DNA from 3 places in the Novosphingobium decolorationis genome. Region 1 is predicted to be linked to each of the others. Evidence: predicted binding sites of a transcription regulator. Region 1 holds the regulator's gene; each other region holds the start of a gene.
What was found. Region 1 encodes LexA, which represses DNA repair genes until DNA is damaged. Its sites were predicted from a motif close to GTTCCNCNCTTGTTCT; they were not measured.

Region 1 (6,400 bases):
GTCTGGCCGTAGAGCTTGCGGATGTCGATGACTTCCGGGCCCACGCTGCCCTTGAGGACGGGGTATTCCAAATCCGCGCCGTCCGCGCTCAGTTTAACCTGATCACCCACCAGTTCTTACTCCTTATGCTTGTGTCTCGGTATGCTCCCCGGCCTGCGCTGTGATGCGCGCGAGACTTTCGTCCCGGCCAAGAAGTACCAATACGTCAAAAATCCCTGGCGACGTTGTCTGACCCGTCAGGGCCGCCCGCAGGGGTTGTGCGAGCTTGCCGAGGCCCAGTTCGAGCTCTGCGGCCATTGCCTTCAGGTTGGCTTCCAAAGCCTCAAGGGTCCATTCGGGCTCCCCGCTCAGACGCTCGTGGATCGCGGCCAGACGCTCACGCGCCTCGTCGGTCAGGAGCTTCTGCGCCTTCTCGGTCATAGTGAGAGGACGTTTGGCAAAAAGGAAAACAGCGCCTTCTGCAAGATCGTTGAGGTCCTTCGCGCGGACCTTCAGTTCGGCCATGGCGCGTGCCAGCAGGGCCTTGTCGGCGTCCGGGTATCCGGCAGCGACAAGCCGCGGCAGAACGAGATCGGCGAGATATTCGTCGCTCGCTTCGCGCAGGTAGTGACCGTTGAGATTTTGCAGCTTCGCGAGGTCGAACCGCGAGGCGCCCTTGTTGACATTGGTGATGTCGAACCATTCGACCGCCTGCTCGCGGCTGATGATTTCTTCATCGCCATGGCCCCACCCGAGGCGCAGCAGGTAGTTGAAGACCGCGTCGGGCAGGAGGCCCATCTCGTCGCGGTAGGCATCGACACCGAGCGCACCATGGCGCTTGGAAAGCTTGGCGCCATCAGCGCCGTGGATGAGTGGAATGTGGGCGTAGAGAGGGTCTTCCCAGCCACCCTCGATCTCGTTCATCGCGCGCAGGATCACCAGCTGGCGAAACGCGTTGTTGATATGATCATCGCCGCGAATGACGTGGGTAACGCCCATGTCGCGGTCATCGACAACCACGGCCAGCATGTAGGTCGGCGTGCCGTCCGAACGCAGGATGATGAAGTCGTCGAGCTCGCGGTTCTGAACCGTGATCGGGCCCTGGACCTGGTCATCGATGGTGGTCTCGCCATCGCGCGGAGCCTTGACGCGCACCACGTAGGGTTGATCATCCGGCCACTGCGCAGCGTCGGCATCGCGCCACTCGCTGTCGAGGCGGAAAGGACGTCGCTCATCCTGCGCCTTCTGGCGGCGTTCCGCGAGCTGTTCGCTGGTCAGGTAGCAGCGATAGGCCTGTCCGGCCTCCAGCAGCTTCGCGGCGACTTCGGCGTGACGCTCGGAACGGGCGAACTGGAACACGGGTTCCTCATCACCATTCAGTCCCAGCCAGGAGAGGCCGTCGAAGATGGCTTCGATCGCGGCATCGGTCGAGCGGGCACGGTCGGTGTCCTCGATGCGCAGAAGATACTTGCCACCGTGGTGGCGGGCAAAGAGCCAGTTGAACAGCGCGGTGCGGGCACCGCCGATATGCAGAAAGCCGGTCGGCGAGGGAGCAAAGCGCGTAACGACGGCCTTGGTGCCGCTCGATCCGCTCGTTGCACTTCCACTTGCCATTCCAATCACCTTCTGTCCTATTCCGGGCATGGCGATCGAGGTCACCCGACCCGGTAAAATTGTGGGCCCGGACATCATGTCCGGAGACGCTGCATTGCGGGGTCGGCAATGGAACAGCGAACGCAACTTGTCGAGTGCTTTGGCGGCAATCGAAGGATTTCTTTCGCAATCGTGTCGTGATCGTGTCCCGTGGCTTTCCGTGGCTTTCGGGACCGGCATCGCGGCATGGTTTGCGCTTCCGAAGCCGTCCCAATGGGCAGGCCTCATTGCGTTGTGCTGTGCAGCAAGCTTGGCGACCCGAGTTTGCTGGCGGCGATGTGGTGCGTTTCAAACTGTCTCGCAAGCTTTTTTTTGGGTGCCCCTGACGGTCGCGGCGGGCTGCGTCCTGATCTGGGGCCGCTCCATGATGGTGGGAACACCTCCCATCGAGCGGCCTTTGTATGGAGCATTCACGGGGAGGGTGCTCGCGGTGGAGTCGCAATCGGCCCAATCGCGCCGCCGGTTGGTGGTCGCCACGCGCGACCAGGCAAGCGGGCGGGCTCTCAAGATCCGGCTCAACCTGCCGGATGAGCTGTCCGAGGGCGAATCTGTCCGATCGGCTGAGATCAGCGAGGGCAGTCTCATCGAGTTTGAGGCGAGGATCATGCCGCCGGCAGCGCCGCTGCTCCCGGGTGGTTATAATTTTGCAAGAACGGCCTGGTTTGCCGGACTTGCCGGTTCGGGAACGATCCTGAAGCCCGTCACCGTCCTGGAGCCAGCGGAAGGAGGGGAAGCGCCGTTGGCACGCGTTCGGCGCCGACTGGCCGCGCATGTTCGTGAGCAGGTTGATGAGCGGGCGAATGGCATTGCGGTGGCGCTCGTCACCGGGGATCGGGGAGGCATCACGGCCGACGATGCGCAGGCCATGCGCGATTCCGGCCTCGCGCATCTGTTGGCCATAAGCGGGCTCCACGAGACGGCCGTGATTGGCCTTATTTATTTCCTGTCCGTGCGCACGCTCGCCTTGTGGCCGGCCTTGGCACTGCGAGTACGGTTGCCGGTATTGGCCTCCGGGCTCGCTGCGCTGGGGGGGATTGGCTATACGCTGCTGACCGGCGCGCAGGTGCCGACGGTTCGTTCGTGTATCGCGGCGCTGCTCGTGCTTGGTGCCCTGGCGCTGGGGCGCGAAGCACTGTCCTTGCGAATTCTGGCAGTGGCGGCATTCGCCGTCATGCTTCTATGGCCTGAAGCCGTGGTGGGACCAAGCTTCCAGATGAGCTTTGCCGCTGTCCTTGCCATCGTGGCTTTGTCGACCTCTGCACCCGTGCGCAATTTCCTCGGTCCCCGCGAGGAGCCGGCCTGGATGCGCGGCGTGCGCTGGTTCGGCATGCTCATGCTGACCGGGCTGGTGATCGAGCTCGCCCTGATGCCGATTGCGCTGTTCCACTTTCACAAGGCCGGTCTCTACGGCTCCTTGGCCAATCTCGTCGCAATTCCGTTGACGACCTTTGTGATCATGCCCGGAGTGGTTCTGGCCCTGGCGGCCGATATCGTGTCCCTTGGTGCGCCGCTCTGGGCCGTCGTGGGATGGACCATCAATGCGGTGCTGGGACTGGCGCATTGGGTCTCGGCGCAGCCGGGGGCGGTGACGCTGGTGCCGGGCATGGGCGAGGTGGCCTTCACGTTGTTCCTTGCCGGAGGATTCTGGCTGGCCCTATTGGTCGGAAAGGCGCGTCTGCTGGGCGCTCTCCCCTGCGTCGCGGGCTCTCTTGTCCTCTATAATCAGGCACCGCCTGATCTGCTGATCGCCGGGGATGGCCGCAACGTAGGCGTTGTGGAGCGGACGGCCGGGCGTGATGCGCCAAGGCTGCTGCTGCTGCGCGACACGCGCAGTGACTATGTGCGTGACAATTTCCAGGAGAATGCGGGGCTGCGCGGGGAGGCGATCTACCTCCCCGATCATCCGGGCGCGCGCTGTAACGCCGATTTCTGTTCGATCACCTTGCAGATGCGGGAGCGTGCAGCGACCGTGTTGTTGTCGAGGAGCCGGGACATCGTACCCGAAAGAGAGCTCGCCGCCGCCTGCGACCGGGCTGACATCGTGATTTCGGATCGCTGGCTGCCGCGGGCATGCCGGCCGCGCTGGTTCAAGGCTGACCGGGGGACGCTCAGCCAGACGGGAGGCCTGAGCGTTGATCTGTCGCGCGGCGCGGTGCGCAATGTCGCGCAGGGGCAGGGCATGCATGGATGGTGGCGTGGACGGACAGGAGAGATGTCCTTGCAGGACCTCATCCCGCCCATGCCATCACCGTCGTCTCCGGATCGTTAGCGCGCGTGGCGCTGCGATCCGGTCGGCTCAGTGGAAGTAGCGACGCAGGAGGCCTGCGAGCTTGCCCTGCACCTTGATCTCGTCGGCCGCATAGATCTGCGGTTCATAGGCCGCGTTGGCCGGGTCGAGACGGATCATGCCGTTTTCACGGCGCAGGTACTTGAGCGTCGCTTCCTCGCCGCGCACGAGGGCGACCACGATTTCGCCATCGTTGGCGATCTCGGTGCGCTTCACGAGGGCAAAGTCGCCGTCGAGAATGCCCGCTTCGATCATCGAATCGCCGGAGACCTCCAGCGCATAGTGTTCACCCGCGCCCAGAAGCGCGGCGGGAACGGGCAGGATCGCCTGGTCCTCCAGCGCTTCGATCGGGACGCCCGCGGCGATGCGTCCGTGCAAGGGGATCTCGATCACATCGGGTGCCGATGCGGGAGTGGCGGCCTCGGGCTTTGTGAAAGGAATGACATTCGAGCCGGCCGCAGGGGCCGCCTGGCCGCCTTCGTCGGCGCGGCGCAGCACTTCGAGCGCGCGGGCGCGGTTGGGCAGGCGGCGAATGAAGCCGCGTTCCTCCAGCGCTGAAATCAGTCGGTGCACGCCCGACTTGGACTTGAGGTCCAGCGCGTCCTTCATTTCTTCGAAGCTGGGCGAAATGCCGGTTTCGTCAAGCCGGGTCTGGATGAACCGGAGCAATTCGTGCTGCTTGCGGGTCAACATGTTCGCTGCCTCTTTCCTGCGCGTGCCGCACACGGAAATTCGGCTTCCCGCGCATCAGCTGTTCTTCTGGATGTTCCACTTGTGAACATTTTGAGAACAATTAAGCAACAGAATTTCCCACGTCAAGCGATACCGCCGTTCTGGAGTATGTAGATGCGCACGTTTGCGCCAGACGGTGTTTCCGGTCCGTTCGCAGGACGCTCGATGAGCACGTTACTGCCCGCAAGAGCGCCCAGGGCCCCGCTGTCCTGAACCCGCACGGCGCGCACGCATTCCCCGTCCCAGGTGCCGCGCAGGAATTCGCGGCGTGCGCCGGTGGCCGGGAGGTCCCCGTCGAGGCGGGTGGTGACGACCATAGGAGCAGGATCGAGCGCGCCCATCAGCCGGCGCAGCAGCGGGAGCAGGAAATGGTAGCCCGTAACGAGTGCAGACACCGGATTTCCGGGCAGCCCGATGATGATCTGGCGGCGCTGCGAGCGGGGGCGGGTGGCGACGAGGAGCGGCTTGCCCGGCTTGATCGCGATGCGCCAGAAGTCGAGCTTCGCGCCCCAGGCTTCGAGCGCGGGGCGGATGAGGTCGTGGTCGCCAACGGACGCGCCGCCGCTGGTGACGATGACGTCGGCATGGGCGGCTTCGTCGAAGGCCCCCAGGAGCGCGTCGAGCGTATCTCCGACCGGGCCGATGCGGCGTGTCTGGACCGCGAGCCCGGCGACCATTGCCTCCAGCATGGCGCCATTGCTCGCCGGAATCTGGTGCGTGGCGCAGTTCTCCGGGTCGGAGGAGAGCTCATCGCCGCTGTCGATGATCGCGACTTCGGGCGCGCGGAAGACGGGTAGGTGCCTGTGCCCGGCCGAGACGGCGAGCGCGATCTGCGCAGGGCCGATGCGGGTTCCGGCGGGAAGGACTTCCTTTCCGGTCACGAAGTCCGAGCCGAGGCGGCGCACGTGGCGATCCTGCGGGCTGGGGCCTGAGCCGGTGAGCGCGAGTGCATCGTCGCTGCGCGTGAGATCTTCCTGCACGATCACGGCGGCGGCGTCGCAAGGCAGCAGCGCGCCGGTCGAGATGCGCACCGCGTCACCGCGCGCCATGGTGCCGGTGAAGGGGTGCCCGGCGGCACTCTCGCCCACGATGGTCCAGGGGCCGGCAAGATCGCCATCGGTGACCGCGTAGCCGTCCATGGCGGAAAGGTGCCCGGCGGGCTGGGTGCGGCGGGCGAGCAGCGGTTCTGCAAGATAGCGGCCGATGGCGCCTGTCATGTCGACATGCTCGCGGCGCATCGGATCGGCGAGAGCAAGGAGGCGGCGCTGTGCCTCTTCGAGCGGGATCGGGGGCGTCATGACGGGCGTGTCGGGAGAAGGCGCGGTGCTCATACCCAGCCTTCGGCCTTCCAGTGGCCCGACTTGCCGCCCTGCTTCTCGACGAGGCGGATATCCGAGATGACCATGCCCTTATCGAGCGCCTTGGCCATGTCGTAGATCGTGACAAGCGCGATCGAGACGGCGGTGATGGCCTCCATCTCGATGCCGGTCTTGCCGGTTATCGAGGCGGTCGCGGTGGCGCGGATGGAGCCGGTGAACTCTTCCTCTTTCTCGAAGGTGAAATCGAGGTTCACCGCATCGAGGGGGAGGGGGTGGCACATCGGGATGAGATCGGCGGTCTTCTTGGCCGCGAGGATGCCTGCGATGCGCGCCGTTCCCAGCACGTCGCCCTTGGGCGCATCGCCGGCGCGCACGGCGTCGAGCGCCTCGCGGGTCATGGTGATCGTGCCGCTGGCCACCGCGAGGCGGC
Region 2 (6,400 bases), 680 kb from region 1:
CGCGACCGACATCCCCTTCTTCTTCGATACGCAGAGTGCGAAGTATGGGGAGGAGACAAGCGTGCGCGACAACGCGATGGGTGATGCGATGAGCAGCTATCTGGTCAATTTCGCCAAGACCGGCGCGCCGTCCACCGGCTGGGGCCTGCCGGCGTGGAAGCCCTATGCCGAGGCGAACGGCCAGATCATGGACTTCGCAACCGACGGCAAGGTCCACTTCCGCGAGGACCCCTGGCAGGCCGAGATCGACGCCGCGGACATGTGACGATCGGATAGAAAAGGGGCCGGAAGGGAAAACCTTTTCGGCCTTTTCTCAAAGTGTTTCAGGCGGGTTTTACGAAACTGTCGAGGACCCGCTTGGAGCCTGACTTCTCGAACTCGATCTCCAGCTTGTTGCCTTCCTGCGACGCGACGGTGCCGTAGCCGAACTTCTCGTGGAAGACGCGCGCGCCCACCTCGATGTCGGTGCGGGGCTTGGAGGCGAAGCTCGCCGCGCTGCGGGTGCTCTCCTTGACCCGCTTGGGGGCGGTGTCGAATTCGCGCTGGGCGGCGCGCTGCCAGCCCGGCCCGCGCGTAACGGTACGGCCCGGTTGCATGCGGGCGACGTCGGCGAAGGGATCGGCGTGCTCGGACCATTGCGCGCGCCAGAGCGAGGCGCCGCCTGACAGCGTGGTCTCGCTCTCGATCTGGTCCTCGGGCAGCTCGGCGATGAAGCGCGAGGGGATCGAACTGGTCCACTGGCCGTAGATGCGCCGGTTCGCCGCATGAAGGATGGTGCACTTGCGGCGCGCACGGGTGATCGCGACGTAGGCGAGGCGGCGCTCTTCCTCGAGGCTGGCCAGCCCGCCTTCGTCGAGCGAGCGCTGCGAGGGGAACACGCCGTCCTCCCAGCCGGGCAGGAACACGTTGTCGAATTCCAGGCCCTTGGCCGCGTGCATGGTCATGATCGTGACCTTCTCCTCATCGTCGCGCGCGTCATTGTCCATGACAAGGCTGACGTGTTCGAGGAAGTCGCCGAGGCTGTCGTACTCTTCCATGGCGCGGGCGAGTTCGACGAGGTTTTCGAGGCGTCCGCTAGCCTCGGGCGTGCGTTCGGCCTGGAGTGCGTCGGTGTAGCCACTCTCGTCGAGGGCGGTGCGGATGAGGTCGGCGGGCCCTTCTTCCCTGGCCATGTCGCGCCAGCGCGCGAAATCGCGCATCAGCGAAAGCAGTGTGTTGCGTGCGCGGGCGGGCAGTTCGTCGGTGTCGCAGATTTCAAGCGCGGCCTTGGCGAGCGGGATGCCTCGGCGGCGTGCCAGCAGGTGCAGCTTTTCCAGCGCCTTGGCCCCGAGCCCCCGCTTGGGCGTGTTGTAGATGCGCTCAAACGCGAGGTCGTCGGCAGGCTGGGCAATGACGCGCAGATAGGCGAGGGCATCGCGGATTTCCGCGCGTTCGTAGAAGCGGAAACCCCCAACGATGCGGTACTTCATCCCGATCGAGATGAAGCGGTCCTCGAACTCGCGGGTCTGGTATTGCGCGCGCACGAGGATCGCGATCTGGTCGAGCGGGGCGCCTTCGCGTTCGAGGCGCTCGATCTCGTCGCCCACCCGGCGCGCTTCCTCCGGCGCGTCCCAGACGCCGACGACGTGCAGCTTGTCGCCGCCATGGCGCTCGGTCCAGAGCGTCTTGCCGAGGCGCTGCGTGTTCTCGTCGATGAGGCCCGAGGCGGCGGCCAGGATCTGCGGCGTGGAGCGGTAGTTCTGTTCGAGCCGGATCACCTTGGCGCCCGGAAAGTCCTTTTCAAAGCGCAGGATATTGGCGACTTCGGCGCCGCGCCAGGAATAGATCGACTGGTCGTCATCGCCCACCACGCAGATGTTGCGGCGGTGCTGGGCGATCAGGCGCAGCCACAGGTACTGGACCTGGTTGGTGTCCTGGTATTCGTCCACCATGACGTACTTGAAGCGCTGCTGGTACTGTTCGAGGACGTCGCGATGCTCGCGCAGGATGTTGAGCATGTGGAGCAGGAGGTCGCCGAAGTCGCAGGCGTTCACCGCTTTCAGGCGCTCCTGGTACATATGATAGAAATGCTGGCCCTTGCCCTCGGCGTAGGCCTCGTTCTCGCGCGCGTCGAGATCGCGCGGGTTGAGGCCACGGTTCTTCCAGCGGTCGATACACCCGGCCAGTTGCTTGGCGGGCCAGCGCTTCTCGTCGATCCCCTCCGCCTGGATGAGCTGCTTGAGGAGGCGCAGCTGATCGTCGGTGTCGATGATCGTGTAGTTCGATTCCAGGCCCACCAGTTCGGCATGGCGGCGCAGCATCTTGGCCGCGATGGCGTGGAACGTGCCGAGCCAGGGCATCCCTTCGACCGCGGGCCCAACCAGCTGGCCGACGCGTTCGCGCATCTCGCGCGCGGCCTTGTTGGTGAAGGTGACGCACAGGATCTCGCTCGGCCAGGCGAGGCGGCTCTGGACGAGATAGGCGAGGCGCCGGGTGAGGGCTGAGGTCTTGCCCGTGCCGGCGCCCGCCAGCATCAGGACCGGTCCCTCCGTCGTCAGGACGGCTTCGCGCTGGGGCTCGTTCAGTCCGGCGATGAGGGGATTGGACGCGTCGGCGCCTGCTGGATGGGCGGGCGCGGCGGGCAGGGGGGAATGGCTCTCGGTCACACGTGAACAACTAGGGAACGGATTAACCCGGTGCAAGGTCGCTTCGTCGCCGTCCCGGAACAATTCCCCCGGCCAATGCGTCGAAATGGAGTGATCGGCCCCGGGATGTACGGCGGTCCGCCAGCGCGGGAAGGCGGCTGCGGGCTGCGTGTAAGGGGCTTTAAGAAATGGGAGTAAGATTATGAAGAAAAGTCTTATTGCTTGCGCCGCTGCGGCGGCCGTACTGCCCCTTTGCGCTCAGGCGCAGAGCGCATCGGCATCTCCTGAGGTCGTCGAGAAGGACGCGCGCGGGGTGGCTGCGAAGGTTCGGGTCGAGGGCAAGGTCTACGACGTGTGCCGCGGTGAGGCCACTGATGGCTGTATCAATCCGCGCGAGGCCGGGCTCAACTTCGGCAACCGCCCGCTCGACCATTATCCCGAGGACAAGGGGCAGGAGATGCCCGCATCCTGATTTCATCAGGACAGTTCCAGCAAAAAGGGCGCCGGTTCTTCCGGCGCCCTTTTTCGTTTCAAGAAAGTGCTTTGCGGCTTGTTCCTCAGACCTTGCGCAAGATGTGGAGGCGGGCCTTGCCGACATCGCGGGTCGCCTCGACCTCGAAGCCGCGCACGGAAATGCTCTCGTCCCGGGCGGTCTCGATCGAGACCCAGGTCGCTTCATTGATCCAGCCCAGCCGCGCCAGCTTGTCGGCCGCGACCGCGCCCGCGCCGGTGTCGTAGGGCGGGTCGAGCAGGACGAGATCGAGAGCCTCTTTCGCCGTTCCCAGCGCGAGCGCGGAGACCGGGCGGACGTCGCTGCGGTCCTGCGCCTTGAGGTTGGCGATGTTGCGTCGGATCGCGCGGATCGCGGCGGCATCCTGGTCAACGAAGAGGCAATGCGCCGCCCCGCGCGAGAGCGCTTCGAGGCCAAGCGCGCCCGAGCCCGCGAAAAGGTCGGCCACCTTGAGCCCCTCGAAGGTGCCAAGCCGGCTCGCCAGCATCGAGAACAGCGTCTCGCGCGTGCGGTCGGCGGTGGGGCGGGTGGTGTCGCCCTCAGGAGTGGCGAGCTTGCGCCCGCGCCATTCGCCCGCGACGATGCGCAGGCCGGTCCGGGTGGCCGGTCCCTTCATGTCGTGTGCTCCCTCAGCCCTTGGCGCGGTCGATCTCGCGGCGGAAGCGGTCGAGCACTTTCGCGTCGATCTCGACGGCGGCGCCCTTGGGCAGCTCGTCGAGCGCGAAGGGGCCGTAACCGATGCGGATCAGGCGGCTGACCTTGAGGCCGAAGTGTTCGAGCACGCGGCGCACTTCGCGGTTCTTGCCCTCGGTGAGCGTCATCTCGATCCAGCGGTTGCGCCCGGCGCCGCGCTCCATGTTGGCGTCGATCTTGCCGTAACGCACGCCGTCGATCTCGACGCCCTCGATGAGGCTTTCGAGCTGTTCCTGCGTGATGTCGCCGAAGGCGCGGGCGCGGTAGGTGCGCGGAACGCCGGTCGAGGGCAGTTCCAGCGCGCGCTTGAACTCGCCATCGTTGGTGAGCAGCAGCAGGCCTTCGGTGTTGAAGTCGAGGCGGCCCACCGGCATCACGCGGCCCGCATCCTTGGGCAGGGCGTTGCGCAGCGCGGCGTAGATGGTGGGGCGACCGGCCGGGTCGCGCTCGGCGGTGATGAGGCCTGCGGGCTTGTGGAAGGCGAACAGGCGCGTGGCGTCCGCTTCCTTGACCGGATTGCCATCGACGGTGACGCCCGCGAGCGAGGTCAGCACGGTCGAGGGGGTCTCGACCAGCTCATCGTTCAGCTTCACGCGGCCTTCGGCGATCATGCGCTCGGCCTCACGGCGGCTCGCAACCCCGGCGCGGGCCAGCAGCTTGGCGATGCGATCGCCTTCGCGCGCGGGCATGTTCGGGTCCTTGGGCGTGGGACCGGCAGGCCTGGGCTTGCCGAAGCTGCGCGGGCGCGAACCGGCGCCGCCCTTGCGTTCGTTGAAGGGGCCGTCGCGGCGGGGCTCGTCGGAGGAGCGGCCACCCGAACGGGGGCCACGCGAAGGGCCGCGAGCAGGGCCACGCCCTTCGGAGCGGCGCGAATCGGATCCGCGCGAATCGGATCCGTAGGAGGAGCCGCCGGATTTGCGAGGTGGTTTGGACATCCGCCGCCCCATACCTGTTGATCGCGCCTTCATCCAGCCTTCCCTTCACGCGGCGCGTCGTTAAGTTGCGCGCATGATCATGACGAAAAGGATCGAGTGTGACCGCGCAGACGACTAACCAACGACGCGGCCTATGGAATTCGGTCCGGCCCTACATGGAAAAGGAGTCCGTCGCGGCCTTCATGCTGGGGGTGTCCTCGGGCTATCCCTTCGCGCTTCTGGCGGCGACGCTGACCACGCGCCTGGCGCAGGACGGGATCGAGAAATCGACGATCACGACCTTTGCGCTGGCCTTCTTCGTCTACAACCTCAAGCCGCTGTGGGCCTGGGTGATCGACGGAGTTTCGCTGCCCGTGATCGGACGCCTGGGGCAGCGGGTCTCCTGGATGCTGGTGGTGGGGCTGCTCGTCATGGCCGCCAACCTCAACCTGGCGCTGGTCGATCCCGGCAAGGACATCGCCGGGACCGCGCTGGCGGCCGTCCTGATGGGGCTGGCGGGTGCGACGTTCGACATCGTGATCGACGCCTACCGCATCGAGACCCTGAAGCCTTACCAGCTGGGAACCGGCTCGGGGATGAGCCAGTATGGCTGGCGCATCGGTTCGGGGCTCGCCGCCTCGCTCGCGCTGGTCGTCGCGGCGCGTTCGGACTGGCACCTGGCCTATGCGGTCTGCGCGGTCTTCGCGCTGCCCGCGATGCTGACCGCGCTTATCGTGGGCGAGCCCGAGCGTCACAAGGTCGTGCGCGACAAGAAGGGCATGGGCGAGATCTGGGCCTCGATCGCGGGCCCCTTCGCCGAGTTCTTCCAGCGCAAGGGGGCTTTCCTCGTCCTGGCCTTCATCCTCGTTCACAAGATCGGCGATACGCTGGCGAACCTGACCTTTCGCCTGCTGTTCGATGACCTTGGCTTCTCCAACGACGAGATCGCGCTCTACGACGTGGGGATCGGGTTCTGGGCGCTCATCGTCGGTGTGTTCGTGGGCGGCGTGATCTATGCGCGCATGGGCCTCAAGCGCTCGGTGCTGATTGCGCTGGTGCTGATGGCGGTCTCCAACCTCAGCTTCGCGATGCTGGCCGCTGCGGGTCACTCGAACGTGGGCATGGCGCTTGCCATCGGCTTCGAGAACTTTGCGAGCGGCTATGGCGGTGTGGTCGTGGTGGCCTACTTCTCGGCGCTCTGCGACCTGCGCTTCACGGCGGCCCAGTACGCGCTGATCTCGGCTGGGGCGAGCGTCGTCGGGCGCTTTCTCACCGGAACCACGGCGGGCGCGCTGATCGAGGCGATGGGCTATGTGAACTTCTATCTGGCGACCACCGTGGCAGCCCTGCCGGGCATCGCGATCTTCGCGGTGATGATGGCGACCGGCCTTGTCGACGATGCCATGGGCACGGCCGGCGAAGTGGGCGAGGGCGACGCGCGCGACTGAGCGCGCTGGCCCTCCCAGCCGCTCAGTCGGGAAGCTGGTGGTTCGCCGCCAGCACGGTGCCTGCAAGGTAGAGCGAGCCGCCGATAAGGACGACCTCGCCTTCCTTCACGTCGAGCCCTTCAAGGGCGGCACGCACGCCTGCAGCGCTCGTTGCCTCGGGGGAGAGGGCGTAGTCGAAATCCTCCGCACCGTGCCACTCGTGGCCGGGAA
Region 3 (6,400 bases), 720 kb from region 1:
CGTTAACTAAGTAAAGACCTCTAGCCCATAGATACCGCGGAGATGCGCCAAGGCGCAGGTTGTGGGCGATTAAGAGGGATTACAGGTGGTTCACAGGTTGCAGGAGGCTTTCGCGACCCTTGAGGGGGAGCGGGACTACACGCAGGGGCTTGCGGCATGGATTGCGGCGGGGGATCTGGATCGGGCCGAGGAGGTCTTGGCGGCCGACCTGGCCGCGCTCGACACCGATCTGGCGCGGCTGTGTCTGGCCACGCCGCGCGCGGCGGTGGAGATTTCGGGCTGGGCCGAGCTGGTCGATGCCGTGGACATGCACGAGGGCGCTCCGATCACCGCGCTCACCATCGGCCTGGCCAACGAGCTGGACGTCGCCTTCGAAAAGGACATCCCCCACGCGCCCGTCCTGCTCCACGGGCTCTACACCGACGAGGCCTTCGCCTTTTCGTCCACCTCGCCCGCAGAGCTGCGCGCCCTGTGCGCCGCCGACGAGGCCCCCTGGGCCGAGCGCGAGGAAGACATCGAGCTCTATCTGGAGATCGACGGCCTCACCGCGATCAACACCGCGCTGCTGCGCCACAAGCGCCGCTACTTCATCCGCGAGGACGCAGAAGGCGCCCCGGCCCCGCGCGCCTATGTCGAGGCCGTGCTCGCCGCCTGGCTGCGCGCGCTGCGCTTCCACCAGGCGGTCGCCACCGAAGTCGCCGTGCAGGGCCTGCCGGGTCGCGTCGCGGTGATCTCGGGCACGGTCGACATGGGCACCGAGGCGGCCATGGTCCACCTCGCAAAGGGCGCGCTGACCGACGACACTTTCGGCTCGCTCGCCGCCGTCAGCCTCCAGCGCAAGGTGCCCCTGCCCGCCTACGACCCCAACGCCACCGGCTCGGCCATCCGCCGCAAGGTCGTCGCCGCCGAAACCGAACTGGCTCCGCCGCCGCGGAAGCTCGGCTTCTTCGCGCGGCTGTTCGGACGGCGCTGAGGAAGCAGGAAGGAGAGATTCAAGGGGCCATCGCCCCTTGACCCCAAAACGGGCGACCTCACCTTCCTGGCGCCACGTGGCGCGCGGGACGAGAGCTCGACAGTTTGGGGAGCCCGAGGGCAATGGCCCTCGGAATCATCCCTCTGTTCGACCTCAGGCCTCCAGCAGGGGCTTGAGGTAGTGCCCGGTGAAGGAGCGTTCGTTCTTCACCACGTCCTCGGGCGTGCCCACGGCGACGATCTCGCCCCCGCGCACGCCGCCTTCGGGGCCCAGGTCGATCAGCCAGTCGGCGGTCTTGATGACATCGAGGTTGTGCTCGATGACGACCACCGAGTTGCCCTGCTCGACCAGTCGATGCAGCACTTCCAGCAGCTTGCGCACGTCCTCGAAGTGGAGGCCCGTGGTCGGCTCATCGAGGATATAGAGCGTCTGCCCGGTCGAGCGGCGCGCCAGTTCCTTGGCGAGCTTGACGCGCTGCGCCTCACCGCCCGAAAGCGTCGTCGCCTGCTGGCCGACCTTGATGTAGCCAAGCCCCACCTCGCACAGCATCTGCATCTTGTCGCGGATCGGCGGCACCGCCTTGAAGAACTCGACCGCATCCTCAATCGTCATGTCGAGCACGTCGGCGATCGAGTGGCCCTTGAACTTCACCTCCAGCGTCTCGCGGTTGTAGCGCTTGCCGTCGCATTCCTCGCAGGTGACGTAGACGTCGGGCAGGAAGTGCATCTCGATCTTGATGAGGCCATCGCCGTGGCACGCCTCGCAGCGCCCGCCCTTGACATTGAAGCTGAAGCGCCCGGGCTTGTAGCCGCGCGCTTCGGATTCCGGGAGCCCGGCAAACCAGTCGCGGATCTGGGTGAAGGCGCCGGTGTAGGTCGCCGGGTTGGAGCGCGGGGTGCGCCCGATCGGGGACTGGTCGATCTCGATCACCTTGTCGCAGGCTTCGAGCCCACGGATCGCATCGTGGGGCCCTGCGATCACGCGCGCGCCGTTCAAGGTACGGCTCGCGCCCGCCTGCAGCGTGTCGATGGTGAGCGAGGACTTGCCCGAACCCGAAACGCCGGTCACGCAGCAGAAGGTGCCCAGCGGAAACTCGGCGGTGACGCCCTTCAGGTTGTTCGCACGCGCGTTTTCGACCGTCACCGACTTGCCGTTGCCCTTGCGGCGCGTGGCCGGGACCTCGATCCTGCGTTCGCCGGTGAGGTACTGCGCGGTCAGGCTGCTCTTGCTCTTGAGCACCTGCTTCAAGGTGCCCTCGGCGACGATCTCGCCGCCGTGGACGCCCGCGCCGGGGCCCAGGTCTACCACGTAGTCCGCCGCGCGGATCGCGTCCTCGTCGTGCTCGACGACGATCACCGTGTTGCCCAGGTCCCGCAGACGCTTCAGGGTTTCGAGCAGGCGATCGTTGTCGCGCTGGTGCAGGCCGATGGAGGGCTCGTCCAGCACGTAGAGCACGCCCGAAAGCCCCGAACCGATCTGGCTGGCAAGGCGGATGCGCTGGCTCTCACCGCCCGAGAGCGTACCCGAAGTCCGGTCGAGGTTGAGGTAATCGAGCCCGACGTTGTTGAGGAAGCCGAGGCGCTCGTTGATTTCCTTCAGGATGGCCTTGGCGATCTGCGCCTGCTGGTCGGTGAGCTTGCCTTCGAGGCTTCCGAACCAGGCGAAGGCGTCCGCCACCGAAAGCCGCGCGGCATCGGCAATGTCGCTTTCCGCCAGACGCACGCACAGCGCTTCGGGCTTGAGACGCTTGCCGTCGCACACCTCGCAGGGCTGCGCGGTCTGGAAGCGCTGGAGCTCCTCGCGCATCAGCGCGCTGTCGGTCTGGACAAGGCGGCGGTTGAGGTTGCCGATCACGCCCTCGAAGGGCTTGGTGACGGTGTATTCCTTGCGCCCGTCCTTGAAGGTGAGCGGCACCGGCGAGCCGGCCGTGCCATAGAGGATGACGATGCGCACCTCGCTCGGCAGGTCCTGCCAGGGCGTGGTGAGATCGAAGCCGAAGTGGTTGGCCAGGCTGGCCAGCACCTGCATGTAGTAAGGGGACGGCGGGTTCGACTTGGCCCAGGGCACGAGCGCGCCCTGCTTGAGTGTCAGCCCCTCGTTGGGGACCACGAGCTGGGGGTCGAATTCCATCTTCTCGCCCAGACCGTCACAGGCCGGGCACGCGCCCTGCGGCGCGTTGAAGGAGAACAGGCGCGGCTCGATCTCTTCGATGGTGAAGCCCGAGACCGGACAGGCGAACTTTTCCGAAAAGACGATGCGGTTGGCCGGAAGCCCTGCGCCCTTCAGGTTCTTCTTGCCCTTGGCGCCCTTCGCGGCCTCGGCCTCGTCCTCACGCCCCGGCACCACGCCATCGGCAAGATCGACATAGGCAAGCCCCTCGGCCAGCTTGAGCGCCTGCTCGAAGCTGTCGGCCAGGCGCGTCTGGATACCGTCCTTGACCGCGATGCGGTCCACCACGACCTCGATGTCGTGCTTGTACTTCTTGTCGAGCGCGGGCGCGTCCTCGATGGGGTAAAGCTCGCCGTCGATGCGCACGCGGGTGAAGCCCGACTTCTGCCACTCGGCCAGTTCCTTGCGGTACTCGCCCTTGCGCCCGCGCACGACGGGGGCGAGCAGGTAGAGCCGCGTGCCCTCGGGCAGCTCCATCACCCGGTCGACCATGTTGGAGACGGTCTGCGCCTCGATGGGAAGGCCGGTCGCGGGCGAATAGGGCACACCCACGCGCGCCCAGAGCAGGCGCATGTAGTCCCAGATCTCGGTCACGGTGGCGACGGTCGAGCGCGGGTTGCGGCTCGTCGTCTTCTGCTCGATGGAAATGGCAGGGCTGAGGCCGTCGATGTGCTCCACATCGGGCTTCTGCATCATTTCAAGGAACTGGCGCGCGTAGGCCGAGAGGCTCTCGACGTAGCGGCGCTGGCCTTCGGCGTAGATCGTGTCGAAGGCGAGGCTCGACTTGCCCGACCCCGAAAGCCCGGTGATGACGATCAGCTTGTCGCGCGGCAGCGCGATATCGAAGCCCTTGAGGTTATGCTCGCGCGCACCGCGCACGGTGATGTGGGTCAGACTCATGGGGGCCTATGTTCCAGATTTGTTCGCGTCGTTCAAGCGTCCGGCGCGCAGATTGGCCCCCTAGATATGTCCGCGGGCCCCAAGCGCAATGCCTTGAGGGCCCTGCGGTTCCCCAGCGCATGGGGCATCGGGCCTGGAACGTGCCCGAGAACCCGAATACTGAGCACGGTTACCTAGAGGGCGGCAGGACGGCAAGACGACATTGTCCAGCAGTCCAACGGCTTCCCGCGAAGAAGGAAGTCCTTTTTCAAGGGGCCATCGCCCCTTGACCCCATAACGGGCGACCTCACCTTTCTCGCGCTACGTGGCGCGCAGGACGTGAGGTTGACGGTATGGGGAGCCCGAGGGCGATGGCCCTCGGACTGAATTTCTTTCTCTCCCGCCTCAGGCCAACCCGGCCTTCTCGACATGCGTTTCCACCCGCTGGTCCTTGTCCTTGCGCTCCGAGTAGCGGTCGACAAGTTGTTCGGCGTGGGGGCGCAGGAGGACGGTGAAGCGGACCAGCTCTTCCATGACATCGACGATGCGGTCGTAGTAGCTCGACGGGGTCATCCGGCCCGCCTCGTCGAACTCCTCGTAGGCCTTGGCGACCGAGGACTGGTTGGGGATGGTGAACATCCGCATCCAGCGGCCCAGAACGCGCAAGGTGTTGATCGAGTTGAACGATTGCGAGCCTGCGCTGACCTGCATGACGGCCAGCGCGCGCCCTTGCGTGGGGCGCAGGCCCTTGAACGCCAGCGGCAGGTGATCGATCTGCGTCTTCATGATGCCGGTGATCTGGCCGTGGCGCTCCGGGCTGCACCAGACCTGCGCTTCGGACCACAGCGCATGCTCGCGCAGTTCGTGGACGGCCGGGTGATCGTCCCCCGGCACCTGGTCGGGGAGCGGCAGGTCGCGGGGGTCGAAGATGCGCGTCTCGCAGCCGAAGTACTGCAGGAGGCGCGCCGCCTCCTCGACCGCAAGGCGCGAGTAGGAGCGTTCGCGCAGCGACCCGTAGAGGAGCAGGATGCGCGGCGGCGGGTCCAGTTCGCCCAGCCCCTGCGCGGGGCGCAGGTGCGCGTATTCGGGGCGCAGCGCGGGCAGGCTGTCAGGATCGGGAAGAGCGCGCAGGTAACGGTATTCGGACATGAAGGGCAAAGGCTCCATCGCTGGGACAGGCCGCATCGCAGCGAGGCTGCGGCGGCAACCCATCGGAAATACCCGATGCGATGCATCTGCGTCAAACGGCCCGACAGTAAGCCTTTGTAGATCGCCGAAGCAGGCAAAGAGAAGATTCCGAGGGCCATCGCCCTCGGGCTCCCCATACCATCGACCTCACCTTGCGCGCCCTCACCCCATCGCGGCGGCCAGCTTGGTGTGGTAGCCCAGCCGCGCGTAGGCGCCCCCGTTGTAGGCGCGCGCGAAGGCGCGGCAGTCGTCGGGATCGGTGGAGAGCGCGGCCATTTCGTCGTTCAACTCATTGTATTCGACATAATGGGCCAGCAGTTCGTAGTGCTTGAGCTCGGAGGCGACCGTGCTGAAGGCAAAGGCGAAGGGGCTCGCAAAGCCGAACTCGTCCCACCACTGCCCCAGCACCTGGAACTTGCCCCAGGAGCAGGCCATGAACGCGGCATCGACATCGCCGGTCACGATCGCGCCCGCCAGCTTGTCCCAGCTGCTTTCGCTGTAGCCGCCGTAGCGCGGGTTGCTGAAGGCCGTGACCGACCAGCGCCCGCCGGTGTACTTGTGGAACTTGTGCCGCTCGTAGAGGATCTTGGGGCGCCCCTGCCGGTCAAACCCGCCGCCCGAGGATTCCACCTGCGCCACCGCGCGCAGCTGTTTCACGCTGACGTGGAGGCGCTCGGCCAGCTCGGCCTCTTCCGCATCGGTGATGGCGGGCGCCTGGGTATTGGTGAAGGCGGTCAGCAGCGCCGCGCGCGACTTGGGGCCCCAGATCCCGTCGGGCTTGGCGCCCACGGCCGATTGCAGCTCGACAATGTTCATGACGATGTCTCCCGACGGCTCGACAGACCCTGAAAATGCGGGCCGAAGCGAAGTCGAGTCAAAGAATTTAAGATGACAAAAGCCGTAACGGCAGGCCGGGATCTTGAGATTTCAGGACAATTTACTGTGGAGGCGCGCGCCTCGGCCACCCGTGCCGGAGCTGCGCTGGATGGCGGCTCGCTTCGTCGCAAGGCCTTTGCAATCGTGTGCCCCTCGCGCCTAGCAAGGCCCAAGGGACATACCGGGACTTGAGGGATATTCGATGAGGGGTTTCACACGCGCCGCCGCGCTCGCCGCACTGGTCATTGCCGTCACCAGCGCGCCGACGCTCGCTGACGATCCGCGCGATCCCGGGATGCGCTCGCGCGCCGCGCG

Region 2: a site for LexA is predicted at 2,649-2,664, ahead of HT578_RS21245 (ATP-dependent helicase). Genes of this name have one in related genera too.
Region 3: a site for LexA is predicted at 4,053-4,068, ahead of uvrA (excinuclease ABC subunit UvrA). Genes of this name have one in related genera too.

Annotation. Positions count from the first base shown of each region.
Region 1 covers NZ_CP054856.1:632,150-638,549, reverse strand. The annotation lists gene HT578_RS02885 (citrate synthase) at 1-110, opposite strand, end outside; gene gltX (glutamate--tRNA ligase) at 124-1,593, opposite strand; gene HT578_RS02875 (ComEC/Rec2 family competence protein) at 1,556-3,901, shown strand; gene lexA (transcriptional repressor LexA) at 3,929-4,612, opposite strand; gene HT578_RS02865 (molybdopterin molybdotransferase MoeA) at 4,735-5,982, opposite strand; gene moaC (cyclic pyranopterin monophosphate synthase MoaC) at 5,979-6,400, opposite strand, start outside.
Region 2 covers NZ_CP054856.1:4,588,385-4,594,784, forward strand. The annotation lists gene HT578_RS21240 (carboxylesterase/lipase family protein) at 1-265, shown strand, start outside; gene HT578_RS21245 (ATP-dependent helicase) at 324-2,624, opposite strand; gene HT578_RS21250 (hypothetical protein) at 2,938-3,096, shown strand; gene rsmD (16S rRNA (guanine(966)-N(2))-methyltransferase RsmD) at 3,182-3,751, opposite strand; gene HT578_RS21260 (pseudouridine synthase) at 3,765-4,763, opposite strand; gene HT578_RS21265 (AmpG family muropeptide MFS transporter) at 4,919-6,190, shown strand; gene HT578_RS21270 (bifunctional folylpolyglutamate synthase/dihydrofolate synthase) at 6,213-6,400, opposite strand, start outside.
Region 3 covers NZ_CP054856.1:1,356,045-1,362,444, forward strand. The annotation lists gene HT578_RS06135 (hypothetical protein) at 86-973, shown strand; gene uvrA (excinuclease ABC subunit UvrA) at 1,127-4,042, opposite strand; gene arsH (arsenical resistance protein ArsH) at 4,427-5,170, opposite strand; gene HT578_RS06150 (N-acetylmuramidase domain-containing protein) at 5,372-6,025, opposite strand; gene HT578_RS06155 (hypothetical protein) at 6,288-6,400, shown strand, end outside.